2 regions of the Glutamicibacter sp. TV12E genome follow, and region 1 is predicted to be linked to the other one. Evidence: riboswitches for the same ligand, from Rfam matches in the RefSeq annotation. Region 1 holds a riboswitch; the other holds the start of a gene.
The links. Region 1 has a riboswitch for S-adenosylmethionine ahead of ACT7DV_RS06065 (flavin reductase family protein). Riboswitches for the same ligand answer to the same signal wherever they lie in the genome.
Positions count from the first base shown of each region.

Region 1 (7,591 bases):
CGAAAATCGTGGCGGTCTGCCCCTATGTCAAGGGCTATGTGGCCAAGCACAGCGAGTACGACCAGCATCTAGTGAAGCCAATCAGGGCGCACTTGGAGATCTTGCCGCGCGGCTAGCGCGCTGCCAGGCCCGGGGAACCCTTGGTGCGTGGCGAAATGGCGATCAGAACCAGGACCAGAACCAGGCTGAAGCTGAAGACCGCAACGAAGCCCGTGCCGGCAGCGGCCAGCGCAAAGATGACGCCGCCGATGGCTGTGGCCCCGGCATTGCCCAGCGAGTCCGCCACGGACATCGCCGAGGAGTTGAAGCCCTGTTCTTCCTTGGTGGACAGTGCCAGCATGTTGACGTTTTGGCGGGGGAAAATCATCCCCATGCCAAAGCCCCCGACCGCCCAGCCGCACACCAGTACGAGCACCGGCGGGTGGAAGAGCGCGGTGGCCAATGCGGTGGCTATGGCCACGCTCCCGGCCACTGCGCCCACGGTGATGCAGGTTGAGGAAGCGACCTTCTCCCCCAGCCTTCCCTGGAGCCATGAACCCATCGACCAGCACAGGGCCGAGGCTGTCAGGATCAAACCGGCCCGGTCCGGAGCGAGCTGGTAGTCCTCGCGAAGCAGATAGGGCAGATAAACCTCCACACCGAAGAAGGCGCCGGTAATGAAGATCCTGGTGGTGATGGTGGCAGGCAGTCCGCGGCGCGCCAGGAACGTCCCACGCGGTAGCAGCGGGCGAATCGCCACCAATGCAACCACCAGCGCCAGCGCTAATCCGGCCAGCGACCAGCGGCTGTTCGAATTGCCCAGCAGATTCATGGAGATCACGGCAAGCCCCGTCAGCCCGGCAAGCGCCAGGCGCTTCACCGATACCGGACCGAGTTCCTGGTTGCGTTCGGAATCCAGGGATTTGAGCACCGGAACCATTGCGCAGAAGGCGACGATCACCAAGACGGCCACGCCGGAAAAGACCCAGCGCCAGCCGAGGTGCACCGCCATCAGGCCGGCCAGCCATGGGCCAACCATCGCTGGCAGCACCCACGCGGTGGCAAAGAGCGCAAAGATTTTTGAATGCAGCTGGCCTGGATAGGCACGGGCAATGAGCACGTAGATTGCCACGGTGATGGCACCGCCTCCGACGCCTTGCAAGATGCGCCCGCCGATAAGCATGGGCATATTCGCTGCAGAACCGCAGATCAGCAAGCCCACGCAGAAAATCGCGACGCTAATAAACAGGGGATGCTTTGGTCCCCAGCGGTCGGTGACTTCACCGGCGGCAACCATGCCGAGCATGCCACTGGCAATCGGGGCGGCAAAGGCCAGCGCAAAATAGCGTTCGCCGTTGAGCAGTTCGCTGACCATCGGCATCACGGTGGTGACGGCCATGGATTCAAAGGCAACAAGGAACACCAGAACAAACATGCCCATGGTGGTGGCCAAGAATTGCGGTGCGTAAATGGTTTCTGTAGCTGGCGCAGGGTTGTGGCTACTACGTCTTAGGGGCATGCCCTAATCATGCCAGTTTTCTGCTAGCCGCCCAGAACATGCAGGGCGAATGCCGACAGGAAGCCACCGGTGACCAGCAGCCCGGTGTAATCATGTTCAACAGAATAGGCTTCGGGAATCATCGAGTCGGCAATCATGGTCAGGATTCCGCCTGCGGCAACTGCCGTGGCGAAGGCCAAGGCTTCTTCAGGCATGGATTGCATGGCCAGTGCCCCGACAAAGGCAGCCAGCCCACAAGAAATCGCGATGGAACCCCACAGAAGGGCAATAGACGAACCTTTGCGGCCGGCGCTCTTCATTTGAGCCGTGCTGGCCAACCCTTCGGGAATGTTGGAAATGAAAATGGCAATGAGCATGGCGGGGTTGATGCTCGAGCTAGCCACAACGCTCAGACCCAGTGCCACGGATTCGGGAATGCCGTCGATCAAGGCTCCCACTGCCAAAGCGGTGCCCGCAGGTTCGCCGCCCTGAGCGCTGCCCGAGGCTTTTTGACGCCTTGCGGTGCGCCAGGCCAGTACCCTATTGGCCGAGAAATACAGCGCGGCTCCCACCAGCACACCGGCCGCCGTTGCCAGAAGCCCGCCAGTTTCGAAGGCCTCGAGTACAAGCTCAAAGCTCAGTGCACTGACCAGCACTCCTGCGCCTAAGGCCATGATCGCGCAAACCCAGACCTTCGGAATTTTCAGCCACCAGGCAGCGCCAGATCCCAGCAACAGCGCCGAGCCGGCTACCGTGCCCCAAAGCAAGGCCTGCAAAGAAGCGAACATGGCACCCACTATAGCCAGCAAGTCGCTGGCTTAGTAGCTGCCATGTTGGTTCTGACTGGGATTAACCCTCAGAGGACATATTGCTGAAGCGCGAGTAGTGGCCTTGGAATGCCACGGTGATGGTTTTGGTAGGACCGGCACGGTGCTTGGCGATGATCACGTCGGCCTCGCCTGGACGGTTTTCCTTGTCATACACATCATCACGGTGCAGCAAGATCACCATATCGGCGTCCTGCTCAATGGAACCGGATTCACGAAGGTCCGAAACCATAGGCCGCTTATCGGTTCGCTGTTCGGATCCACGGTTCAGCTGCGACAGCGCGATCAACGGAACATCGAGTTCCTTGGCCAGCAACTTGAGGTTACGCGAGAATTCGGAAACTTCCTGCTGGCGTGATTCCACGCGCTTGCCCGAACTCATCAGCTGCAGGTAGTCGAGGATGATCATGCGCAGCTCGTTGCGCTGCTTCAGGCGGCGGCACTTGGCGCGGATTTCCATCATGGACATATTCGGCGAATCGTCGATGAACAGCGGCGCTTCATTCAACCGGCCCATGGTGGTGGCAATCTTCGTCCATTGTGCATCTTCCACCGAACCCTTGCGCAGGTCCTGGAGCTGGATGGAGGCTTCTGCCGAAAGCAGGCGCATCGCAATTTCATTGCGGCCCATTTCCAGGGAGAAGAAGACGGTGGCCATGTTGTTCTTGATGGCGGCGGACCGGGCGAAGTCCAGTGCGAAAGTCGACTTACCCACTGCAGGACGGGCCGCGATGATGATCATCTGGCCGCCCTTCAGGCCCTGGGTCAGCTCGTCGAATTCGTAGAACCCGGTGGGCACGCCGGTGATGCCGTCGCCGGCGTTCGCGGCGTTTTCGATTTCGTCTACGGTGCCTTCGATGATGTCCGAGAGGCGTACGTAGTCTTCGCTGCTGCGGTTTTCCGCAACCTTGTAGACCTCGGCTTGCGCTTCATTGACGATGGCATCGACTTCTCCATCGGGCGAGTAGCCCATCTGGACGATGCGGGTTCCGGCGTCCACCAGGCGGCGCAAGACGGCGCGCTCGCGCACGATTTCTGCATAGTAGCCGGCGTTAGCGGCGGTGGGCACCTGCTGAATGAGGTTGTGAAGGTAGGCAGCGCCACCCACACGGGAAATTTCGCCGCGCTTGGTCAGCAAGTCGGCCACGGTCACAGCATCGGCAGGTTCACCTCGGCCGTACAAATCGATAATGGCTTCGTAGATGGATTCGTGAGCCGGACGGTAGAAGTCGGTTCCTCGCAGCGCCTCAACGACGTCGGCGATGGCGTCCTTGGATAGCATCATGCCACCGAGCACGGACATCTCGGCTTCGACATCCTGTGGCGGCTTGCGCCCTGCGTCGGATTCTCGTCCTTCGTAGACCGGCTCAGCACTCATTGCAGACACTTCCATCCCCTATTGACCCCAGGGAGAAAAATCTTCCTTGCCAGATGGCAACGTTCCAACCTGCTAGTTGATGCCAACTGTTCAATGGATTACGTCTGTGGATATTTCTGCCCCAAAGCCAACAGTAGGGCCGATGTCTACCCACGTAAACTCCATTATCCACAGGTCCTGTGCATAACATACCATCAGCTGTGGACTAGCCTGTTCACTGTCTGGGGAGAACCCTGTGGATTATTGTCAAGTACCCAACAGTAATAGTGATTGACTAGGTGTTTTCTGTTTTCACATCTGTGGACAGGGAAATGTTTTATTGAAGGTAGCGATATGTTCACAGTAGTTATCAACACCCAAAAACGCCCGCAATACAGGGATTATCGCGGTTTTCACACAGTTCTGCACATCTTGCCCACAGTCATGTGGATAACCATGTGGATATTCATAGAATCGCAAAAGGCTTAGTCACCGTCTCTTATAACGGCCAACTCGGCAGATTATGGCCAATAGTCCACATTTTCGCGAAGCGGCCGCCATACACACCGTGGATAACTATTTGCCTGGCGTTCAACGCGTCCCGAAACCCGACAAGGCCCGGTGCAGATCACCATCAGGAAATCCGCGCCGAGCCTTCGGGAAACTACCACTCAGAAGATCTAGACGAGCTCAGGAACTGGGATTGAATGAAATCGGGAATCATGGAAGATCTGCGGCGAGTGCTGTGATGTGTGATGCCCATGCACCTCCAAAAGCACAACCCAGTGGTCACCAGCTTCGACTTCATTGTAAATCGACGTTTCCAGCCAGAGGGTGGACTCTTCAATAAACAGAGCGCCCTGCTCAGAAACCACGGTGTCCACGCCGAGGAACCGATCGCCCTTCTTCGAAGCGATCTGCGTGCAGACCCCTCCATTAAGATCGCTGAGTACCGAAACACCAATGTAGCTGGCCTCGCGCAGTTTCGGCCAAGTGTTGGAGGTCTTCTGGACTGCGAACATCACCAATGCGGGCTCCAGCGAAACCCCCACAGTGAATGAGGATGCAACAATGCCGGTTTTTACGCCGTCCACTTCTGCGCACAGAGCGGCCACGCCTGAGGGATGTTGAGCGAAAACCTTGCGTAGGGTTAGCGGGTCAAGTTCACGATTCAATGACATGGCTCGATTCCTTCGGTTCTTGCCCACCGCGTCAGACCCAGCGGGAACAGCGGTTCGAGTTGATCCGAATCCGGTTGCCACTGAGGTTTCACGCCGTGCGCGGTACTTGTTCTGACACCATTTGGCGCAAAACCGAATCCTCACCTGGAGCACCCCACTACCGTTGAGAGGGTTGCCGATCAGCAAGCCAGGGCTTTTAGCTGATGCTCTTGATTCTGCTTAAAACAATATGGCCCATGACGAAGCACCGTCAAACAATTCACTTCTCAAATCGCAATATTCAACAAAATATTCGACAGTGGCTCAGTTTTAAGGTCACAAAACAGTCCTTTATTCACCAATTCGGCCCACAGTGGCACTTCAGTGGGCCGCGAGGGTGTGATCTTCGTCGTAACGCATTAACTTATGGCAGGGCTAAATATTTTCCGGCATCTGCGCTTCCAGGAAAATCGGCGCCAAGGTTCGCCATGGCGCACACCGAATGTGAAGATCCGCCACCAGGGATCATCCCGGAAGGATTGCCGCGCACTTCAACAGGTAAAGTGCGAATAATTGAACTGCAATCCCCACCGCTCGAACAGGCGCATCGCGCCCCAACACTTTTGGAGCCACCCGTGAGTTCCCCAGAACAGCGAATCCCCGACAAGACCAGCCGCTTCACTGACAGCATTGGCCTGGTCTTTGATGACATCACCGCCACTTCCGTGCGAGGCCATGCCGACCTCAATGAAGAGCACCACACCCCGTGGGGCGTCGTTCATGGAGGTGTCTATGCCTCCATGATTGAAAGCGCCGGCAGCGTTGGCGCCAGCTACGCGGTCTCAGAGCGCAATCAATTTGCTGTGGGCGTGCACAATGCCACCGACTTCCTGCGTCCCTCCACCGGTGCGCGCGTGCAGGTTGAGGCCAAGGCGCTGTTCCAAGGCAAGACCCAGCAGTTGTGGGAAGTCGTCATCACCGATGAGGCCAGCGGAAAGGAACTCTCGCGCGGACAATTGCGCACCCAAAACGTAGATATGCCCGGCGCCTGAGCGTATCCTAGGTGGCACCTAGCGGATCAGCTTCGGAGGCTTGCCATGAGTGCCACCTATACCTTTGACGTGTTCAGCAGCCTTGATGGCTTCGGCAGTGCAGGCAGCGATTGGGGTGGCTACTGGGGAAAACAGGGGCCAGAGCTGTTGGCCCATCGCCTCGGGCTCTACACTCCCGAATGCCGCATGGTTTTCGGAGCAAACACCTTCCGCTTATTTAGTCTCTTCTGGGCAGAAATCGAGATGAATCCCGAGGTTGAAGACGCGTGGGGCGTGGCTTTGCACGACAAGCCCGCCACTGTCATCTCCACCACCTTGGAAGAGCCGCTGTCTTGGCCTAATGCCACGCTGGAGCGCGCTGATGCCTTGGAAGTCGTAGCCCAACTCAAGAAAACCTCAGATGTGCCGCTGCGCTCTCACGGTTCCCTGGCCATGAACCATTCGCTGCTGGCGGCAGGTCTAGTGGACTTCATCCAGGTGAGCATCTTCCCGGTGCTGACCGGGCATAGCGGCTCTGCTCCGGTACTCGGCGGGGTCGACGACTATGACCTGGAACTTGTCGATTCAAAGCTTTTGGACGGCCGGATCCAGGAACTGACGTATCGCCCGACGCGCCACCAGCCGGCGCACGCTTAGCCGCTCGATGAAGCACATCCGAGACGCTTGCCTGCTGCTCGGCGCAGTGTTCCTCGCCGGATGCTCCACGCCAACACCACCTCCAAGTCCAGCTGCCGAATCGCAAACCGCTCCAGAACTACTGGCCACCGGCTTGGAAGCTCCGTGGTCCATGGTCTACGTCCAGGACAGCTTGCTGGTCAGCGAACGCGATTCCGGGAGGATCCTGGAGGTTTCGGAGTCCGGACAGAGCCGCGAAGTGGCCCGGATCGAGGATCTCGCAGCGATAGGCGAAGGCGGGCTGCTGGGCCTGGCCTTCCTCGCGCCGGACCAGCTCTACGCTTTTTCCACCGCTGAATCCGGTAACCGCATTCAGCAATTCACGGTGCAAGGCAGCGCCGGAAACTTGTCATTGTCGGCTCCGCGGACCCTGCTGGATTCCTTGCCCTCGGCCAATATCCACAACGGCGGGCGGCTGGCCATCGGACCGGATGGAATGCTCTACGCGAGCGTGGGCGATGCGTCCAACCCTGGGCAAGCCCAGGACCTGCAGGCGCTGGGCGGCAAGATCCTGCGCATGGCACCCGATGGAAGCGTCCCGGAAGACAACCCCCTCGAGAATTCCCTCGTCTACAGTTATGGGCACCGCAATGTGCAGGGCCTGGCGTGGAGCGATGATGGCACCATGTATGCCAGCGAATTCGGGCAAAACACCTTCGACGAACTGAACATCATCAAGGCCGGCGGGAACTATGGCTGGCCCGAAGTCGAGGGGAAGGGCGGCGCAGATCGGTCGTACACCGACCCGATTGCGCAGTGGTCCCCCTCGGAGGCCAGCCCCAGCGGCATCGCGATCCTCGATGGCACCGCCTACCTGGCGAATCTGCGCGGAGAAGTGCTGCGCGCGGTGGAACTGGACGCGCCGGCCACCGAGCAAGAGCTGCTTGATGGCCGGCTCGGCCGGCTGCGCGATGTGCTGGTGGATCCTGGCGGCTCGCTGCTGGTGCTGACGAACAACACCGACGGGCGTGGCCAGCCCGGTGCTGGCGATGACCGCATCGTGCGCCTGATGCCCCGCCAGACCGGCGGCTAGCTGGCCGGGC
Region 1 is NZ_JBQVVF010000001.1:1,295,379-1,302,969, reverse strand. It holds gene ACT7DV_RS06085 (GNAT family N-acetyltransferase) at 1-116, shown strand, start outside; gene ACT7DV_RS06080 (MFS transporter) at 113-1,498, opposite strand; gene ACT7DV_RS06075 (ZIP family metal transporter) at 1,522-2,265, opposite strand; gene dnaB (replicative DNA helicase) at 2,327-3,682, opposite strand; gene ACT7DV_RS06065 (flavin reductase family protein) at 4,342-4,842, opposite strand; SAM riboswitch class IV at 4,940-5,057, opposite strand; gene ACT7DV_RS06060 (PaaI family thioesterase) at 5,457-5,873, shown strand; gene ACT7DV_RS06055 (dihydrofolate reductase family protein) at 5,919-6,509, shown strand; gene ACT7DV_RS06050 (PQQ-dependent sugar dehydrogenase) at 6,517-7,581, shown strand; gene ACT7DV_RS06045 (acetyl-CoA hydrolase/transferase family protein) at 7,578-7,591, opposite strand, start outside.

Region 2 (7,591 bases), 810 kb from region 1:
TCGGATGAAGAGCTGGCTTTCTGGGAGTCCATTACCGAGCTTCTTCCCGAGGAAAGCTTCGACTGGGATGAAGCGGAGTGGGAAGCTTACTTCAGCACCGACCAAGGCCTCGAACTCCTTGACCTGATGCTGCCATTCATCGCCGAAAGCATCGAAAGCGATGAAGACGCCGCTGAGTTCCAGGCGTTCCTCGAAGAAGTATTTGCCCATGATCCCGAACTGCGAGCGTACTACCTTGAGCTGTACTTCGGCATCGATGCAGCTCCCGAGGATAACGGTTCAGACGGAACCGTAACTGAAGAAGAAGTGGTTCCGTCTCAGAGCGAGTCTCCAACGGCTAGCGCCGAAATCAAGCCAGCAGGTGAAGTTAGCAAGGCGCCTGCATCCGATAAGCAGGCCGTCACGAAGGCTGCCGGTTCAACCGCGCCAGTACTGGCAAACACCGGCCTTGACGGTTTTTCAGCTGCAGGGCTAGGACTTCTCATGGCCCTTGTTGGTGCGGTGTTTGTGGCCCGTGGACGCAGGAAGTCCGCCAAGCACTAACTCGCTGCGGCACAAGACCGCTAGTGCAATCTGAGGCTGTTTGGCCGCTGTCCCAAGGGACAGCGGCCAAACAGCCTCAACTGGTTAACTGCGAGTTTTCATCCAGCCGATGCCAGGCGCGGTTATGGTAAACCAGTCCGTTGCTGGGTTGACCGGGTTCGCTATCTCGTTCAATATGCGACTGAAGCGCACGGGCCACAAAAACCGTGGACGTGCCAGCCTGGACTCGTTCAACGACCTCGCAGCGCACCCAAGCACGGACTTCATCAAATACCGCTTCACCGGTGCTCAGTCGTGACCACGTTTGCTTCTGTGCGAAGCGGTCAATGCCACTGGTCGCTCCCAATTTAGCCACCTCGATGTCGTGCTCATCCAAGCTGTGAACGACAAGAGATGTTGCGCGGGTGAGCACTTTGGCCGCCGAGGACAGCGCAGAAATCGAGAAGACGAGCAATGGCGGATCAACGCTGATCGAGGCCACGGACGTTGCCGTGAGGGCAACCGGTCCGTCGCCGGCATCGGCGGTTATCAGGCTGACGCCACCGGGGTGCCCGCGGAAGATCGCTTTGAAGTCATCCGCGGGCAACGATGGTGTCGCCGATTCTGTCACTTCAGACGCGGGCACCAACAAGCTCCTCACGCAGGATGCCAGCCCCTGCGCTGAGCGCGCTGAGCTTGGCCAGGGCCACATCGCGGCGGAACGGGGCCATGCCGCAGTTGGTGCTGGCAATCAGCTTGTCCGCATCGACAAATTCGAGAGCATTGCGCAGAGTCTGCGCCACTTCCTCGGCAGTCTCCACGGCGTCATTGGCCACGTCGATGGCTCCAAGCATCACTCGCTTGCCGCGCACCATTTCGACGACCTCCAGCGGGACATTCGAGTGGTGGGATTCCAGCGAAACTGTATCGATGGAGGAAGCCTGCAACAGCGGGAAGGACTTCTCGTAGTGGCGCCACTGGGCACCGAGAGTCGCTTTCCAGTCATTATTCGCCTTGATGCCGTAGCCAAAGCAGATGTGGACCACGGTCTCGGCTTTGAGCCCCTCGCAGGCGCGCTCCAGGGCAGCGATGCCCCAGTCGGAGACCTCATCAAAAAAGACGTTGAAGGCAGGCTCATCGAACTGGATGACATCCACTCCGGCGGCCTCGAGCTCGCGGGCTTCCTGGTTCAGGATGGTCGCGAATTCCCACGCCAGCTTCTCCCGGCTGCGGTAGTGCGCATCGTACAAGGTATCAACCATGGTCATCGGGCCTGGCAGGGTCCACTTGATCTGCTTGTCGGTGCAGGAACGCAGGAACTTTGCGTCCTGGACAAAGACGGGATTTTCACGTTCAACTGCACCGACGACGGTGGGGACACTGGCGTCATAGCGGTTGCGGATGCGCACGGTCTCGCGCTTCTCGAAATCGACACCGCTCAGGTGCTCGATGAAGGTGGTAACGAAGTGCTGGCGGGACTGCTCGCCGTCGGAAATGATGTCGATGCCGCGCTGGGTCTGCTCGAGCACCGCTGCGCGCATGGCGTCTTGCTGCCCTTCGCGCAATTGCTCGCCTTCAAGCTTCCAAGGGGACCAGAGCTTTTCAGGCTCGGCAAGCCATGACGGCTTGGGCAGGCTGCCTACAATCGACGTGGGGATAAGCGGGGAAGTCATAAGGGAATCTTTCTGGATCTTAGGCGACGGGTGTCGGGCAGGAAGCGGACCACTGATCGAGCAGTTGGCGATTTGGGATGATGAAATGCTCTTCGGTGAACTTGCCTTGGATCTTGCCCAGTTGGGTTCGCTCTTCGCGGTCATAGAAGACGCGGGTGGGGGAAAAATCCTCGGCGCCAAGGCTCGGGTGGTACACAGCCGGAGCCGCCGAATTGGCGTTGTAGATCTCCGGGCGGTAGATCTTCTGGAACGTCTCCATGGTGCTGATCAGGCTGATCAGCTGCAGGTTCGTGTAGTCGTTGAGCAGGTCGCCACGGAAGTAGAAAGCCAGCGGTGCGACAGCACCCTGCGGCATGAAGTAGCGCACGCTCAAGCCCATCTTTCCGAAGTACGCATCGGTGAGCGAGTTCTCGTCCTGCTGGTATTCCAAGCCGAGCACCGGATGGCTGTTGCCAGTGCGGAAATAGGTCTTGGAAGTCGAGACGCTGATGCAAACCACAGGCAGCTGGGCAAAACGCTCACGGTACGCCTGTGAGTTCAAGAAGTGCTGGAAGAGCCGTCCATGGAGATCGCCAAAATCTTCGGGAAGCACCGGAGCTCCGCTGTCATTACACGAAGCTGGAAGCACAACGCTGAAGTCGTAATCGCGGACATAAGAAGAAAAATTATTGCCGACCATGCCCTGGGACCGAGTGCCGGTGAGTTTATCCACGATCGTGGTTTCAAGCACTTCTAAAAGAGGAAATTGCTGGTCGGTATTATCGGCAGAAAAATGCACATTTGCGGAAATGATTTCCAATTCAAGACAATAGCGGTCGCCTTGGGGATTGTCCCAGTGAGCAAGGGAATTGAACCGGCGGTTGATCATCGTCAGGGCATTGCGAAGGTTCTCTTCGCGGCGCTCTCCACGTGCCAAATTAGCGAAGTTTGTCGTGGTGCGCGAATTTGTCGAAGGGGAGTAATTCTCGTCGAATCTAGTGGTGCCAATGCTGAAATTTAATGCGTCTGCCATGATGGCCAATCTGTATTTGGGAGGCCTGGGCAGGCCGAGGGGAAGTCGTTGCGTCAATCATGCAGGGTGATTCTTGATATCAGGTAACTCGATATAACTATGGATCCATATAGACTCTGGCTATGGTTCAGGGAACGAATGGCTTGACACTGCAGCAGCTACGCTATTTTGTGGCGGTAGCCTCCGAGGGGTCGATTTCGGCTGCCGCCGACCTCATTTACGTCGCGCAGCCCAGCATGTCGGCGGCGATGAAGGAGCTCGAATCACGGGTGGGGCGCACCTTGCTTGTGCGCTCGGCCAGGGGAGTGACGCTCACCGCCGAAGGCGCAGAATTCCTTGGCTACGCCCGGCAGGTCCTGGAGCAAGTGGAGTTGCTGGAGCACCGATACCTCGGACGTCCCTCCGCCAGGCGGCTGCTGGGCGTCTCCACCCAGCACTACTCATTTTCGGTGGACGCCTTTGTCCGGATGGTCCAGGCCAGCGGGGCCGAGGAATACCAGTTTTCGCTCCGCGAGACGCGCACCGAAGAAATCATCGAGGACGTGCGCACCCTGCGCAGCGACATCGGGATCCTGTACCGCAACGATTTCAACCGGAAGGTCATCGACAAGCTGCTGCGCGAATCCCGGCTGGTTTTCCACCCGCTGTTCCTCGCCGATCCGCACATCTTCATCTCGCGCAGCAACCCGCTGGCCACCCGGGACCAGGTCACGCTCGAAGACCTCGAAGACCTGCCGCGGCTAACCTTCGACCAGGGCGCGAATAATTCCTTCTACTTCGCCGAGGAGGTGCTCTCCACCCGCTCCAGCCAACGCGAAATCCAGGTCTCTGATCGCGCTACCATCTTCAACCTCATGATCGGCCTGGGCGGGTACACGATCTCCACCGGCATCATCAGCGACGAGCTTGATCCCTCCATCGTCGCCATCCCGCTGGCGATCGAGGAGCGCATCGAGATCGGATGGATCGGCCACGCCGCGATCCCGCTCACCGACCAGGCCCAGCGCTATCTGCAAGAAGTCCGCACCGTGGTCGCCAGCTTCGGCGTCGAGGTGCTCGGCTGAGCCGCCCTAGGCGTAACTCTCGGTCATCGAGCGCCGGTCCATCGTCATAAACTTCAGGCAAAACCCCTACATCACACCGATTCCGCTCAAAAGCTCGCGTCACAAAGTGGTGCCAGCCACCGCGTCATCATGACAACTAGAGGTCATATGAAGCCCGGCGGCCTTGTATGAAGCGCAGGGCTGTTGGCCGCTTGCGCCGTCTGCGAGCCATGGCCAACCATGGAGGAACAACAAACCATCAAGAGCGACTAAGAGATCTGGCTCGTTGACGTCGCAGCAACCATCGGGAAACCGAAAGGTGCTAATGCCAGGAACGATGGAGCAGTTCCGAACGCGCTTTCGCGCTGTGCCTCGTGCCTTTGCACGATGCCTATCGGTGCACTCCCTCGCAGAGAACGAGGAGGAGCCATGAGCCAAGGAACCGACGCGGTCCACGCCGGATACCGCCCGAGCGGAGAATTCCGCCCGATGCTGCCGCCGCTGCACAATTCCGCCGCCTACCAATTCCAATCGCATGCCGAGGCGATCGAGAAGTTCGCGCTGCGCCAGGCCGGCTTCACCTACTCGCGCACCGGCAACCCCACCGTCTCGATCCTCGAACAGCGCGTGGCAGCACTGGAAGGCGGAGCCCACGCGGTGGCCACCGCCACCGGCCAGGCCGCGGTGGCATTGTCCTTGCTGGCCCTGACCCAGGGACCCAAGCACATCGTGGCTTCTTCCTCGCTCTACGGAGGCACCGTGGATCTGTTCACCGACACCTTCGCCGACTTCGGCATCCGCATCAGCTTTGTCGACCAGGCCGATCCTTTGGCTTGGGCTGCGGCCATCGAGGATGACACCCGCGCATTCTTCCTGGAGTCCGTCTCCAACCCGCTGTGCACCGTGGCCGATCTTCCTGCCATCGCGGCCATCGCCCACGAACACAACATCCCGGTGGTCGTGGATAACACCCTGGCCACCCCGCTGAACGTGCGCCCTCTGGACTTCGGCGCCGACATCGTGGTCCACTCAGCCACCAAGGGCCTGGCCGGACACGGTTCGGTACTCGGTGGGATCGTCGTGGACTCGGGGAAATTCGATTTCTCCGACACCGCGCGCTGGCCGCAAATCGCCGCCCCGCGAGTGCGCCTGAACAACACTTCGCTGCTCGAACGCCACGGATCGGCCGCCTACGCGATGCTGGTCCGCTCCAAATTCCTGCACGACCTGGGCCCGACCCTGGCCCCGGCCAGTGCCCAGGGGATCCTCGCCGGAATCGAAACCCTGCCGGTGCGCGCCGCCCATGTGCAGCGCAGCGTCACCACGCTGATCGGTGAACTCCTGGCGCACCCGGGCATCGTGGCCATCCACCACCCGTCGTTGCCCACCCACCCAAGCTACGAGCTGGCCCAGAAGATCACGCCGAAGGGCACCGGCTGCGTGGTGGCCATCGAACTGGCCCACCCGACTTTGGTTTCCCCGGTGATCGATGGGCTCAAATTGATCTCGCTGGCCGCCAATGTGGGGGATACCCGCACCATGATTTCGCACCCGGCCACCATGACCCACTGCCGGCTCTCCGAGCAGCAGCTGGCCGCCGCCGGGCTGAACACTTCCACCCTGCGCCTCTCGGTCGGCTTGGAAGACCCGGCCGACCTGCTCGCAGACCTCACCCAGGCCCTGGATCTGGCATTGGACCAGGCCCTGGCCCCGCAAACCCAAGGAGCATGATGACTGGCTTCAACACCCAGGCCGTCCACGCCGGCCAGCACAAGGACCCGCACACCGGGGCGGTCGTCTCCCCGATCTACCAGACCAGCACCTTCATCCAGGACGGCATCAACGTGCTGCGCTCCGGGCACGAATACTCCCGCGGCTCGAATCCCACCCGCGACAGGTTCCAGGACCAGCTCACCGCGCTGGAAGGCGGGGCCGCCGGATTCGCCTTCGCCTCGGGCATCGCCGCCGAAGACGCGCTGCTGCGCGCGGTGCTCGAACCGGGCGACCACATCATCCTCGGTGCCGACGGCTACGGCGGCACCAACCGGCTGATCTCCAAGCTGCACAGCAAATGGGGGATCACCTCTTCCGCAGTGGAGATCACCAGCCTTGACTCGGTGCGCGCCGCGGTGCGCCCGAACACCGCGCTGCTATGGGTGGAGACCCCCTCCAACCCGCTGCTGGGCATCGCCGATCTGGCCGGATGGGCTGCCATCGCCCGCGAGCACGGCGCCCTGCTGGTGGTGGACAACACCTTCGCCACCCCTTATCTGCAGCGCCCGCTGGATTTCGGCGCCCACGCGGTGGTCCACTCCACCACTAAATACATCGGCGGGCACTCCGATGTGCTCGGCGGCGCGGTCATCGTGGCCGACCAGCTCTTCCGCGGCCAAACCCTGGCCGAAGCCGTGGGCTACCAGCAGTTCGCCGGCGGCGCGGTGGCCGGCCCGCAGGATTCCTACCTGGCCGCCCGCGGGCTGAAAACCCTGGGCCTGCGCATGGAACGCCACTGCGCCACCGCTTCCACGCTGGCCCGCTGGCTCGATGCACAGCCCGAGGTCACCCGCGTCTACTACCCGGGACTGGAGAACCACCCCGGCCACGAGCTGGCCGCTCGCCAGCAGCGCGGATTTGGAGGCATCGTCTCACTGGCCCTGGAAGATGAGGCTTCCGCCCGCGCCTTCGCCCAGTCCATGGAGTACTTCCAGCTGTCGGTCTCCTTGGGCGGGGTGGAATCCCTGGTCTGCTATCCGCGCGAAATGACCCACGCCTCGCTGATCGGCACCGAGTTGGAAATCCCGGCCAACCTGGTCCGGCTCTCGGTGGGCATCGAGGAGGCCGAGGATCTGATCGCCGATCTGCAGCGCGGGCTGGCGGCTGCCCGCGCGACCCAGCCTGCACGCCAACCTGCCACGGTGCGCGAGAAGGCCCTGGAAAACGCCTGATAACTTCGAACCGCAAAGATCGGGCGGCGCGCCCCTTCCCTGGAGAATAGTAGTTGGGGAAGGGTGGAATCATGATCGGAATTCTCAATCGGCTCGTCGGGCATATCGAGGCTCAGCTGCGCACGCAGATCAACCTCGCTGACGTGGTGCGCGCCGAAGGCACGACCGAATACCACGTGCGGAGGATGTTCTCCTCGCTGGCCGGCATGCCGGTCTCCGAGTACATCCGCCGTCGCCGCATGACCCAGGCCGCAGCGGACCTGCTCTCCGGCGAGGACCTGCTGGGCATCGCGATCCGCTACGGCTACGGTTCGGCCGAAGCTTTCGGCCGGGCTTTCCGGTCCGTGCACGGTGCGAGCGCGGGCGAGGTCCGCGAGAATGGTGGCCCCCTTCGAA
Region 2 is NZ_JBQVVF010000001.1:486,862-494,452, reverse strand. It holds gene ACT7DV_RS02295 (hypothetical protein) at 1-543, shown strand, start outside; gene ACT7DV_RS02290 (flavin reductase family protein) at 620-1,168, opposite strand; gene ACT7DV_RS02285 (methionine synthase) at 1,155-2,195, opposite strand; gene ACT7DV_RS02280 (DUF1852 domain-containing protein) at 2,215-3,207, opposite strand; gene ACT7DV_RS02275 (LysR family transcriptional regulator) at 3,330-4,271, shown strand; SAM riboswitch class I at 4,504-4,594, shown strand; gene ACT7DV_RS02270 (O-acetylhomoserine aminocarboxypropyltransferase/cysteine synthase family protein) at 4,680-5,981, shown strand; gene ACT7DV_RS02265 (cystathionine gamma-synthase) at 5,981-7,195, shown strand; gene ACT7DV_RS02260 (AraC family transcriptional regulator) at 7,267-7,591, shown strand, end outside.
Region 2: another riboswitch for S-adenosylmethionine. It lies ahead of ACT7DV_RS02270 (O-acetylhomoserine aminocarboxypropyltransferase/cysteine synthase family protein); the one in region 1 lies ahead of ACT7DV_RS06065 (flavin reductase family protein).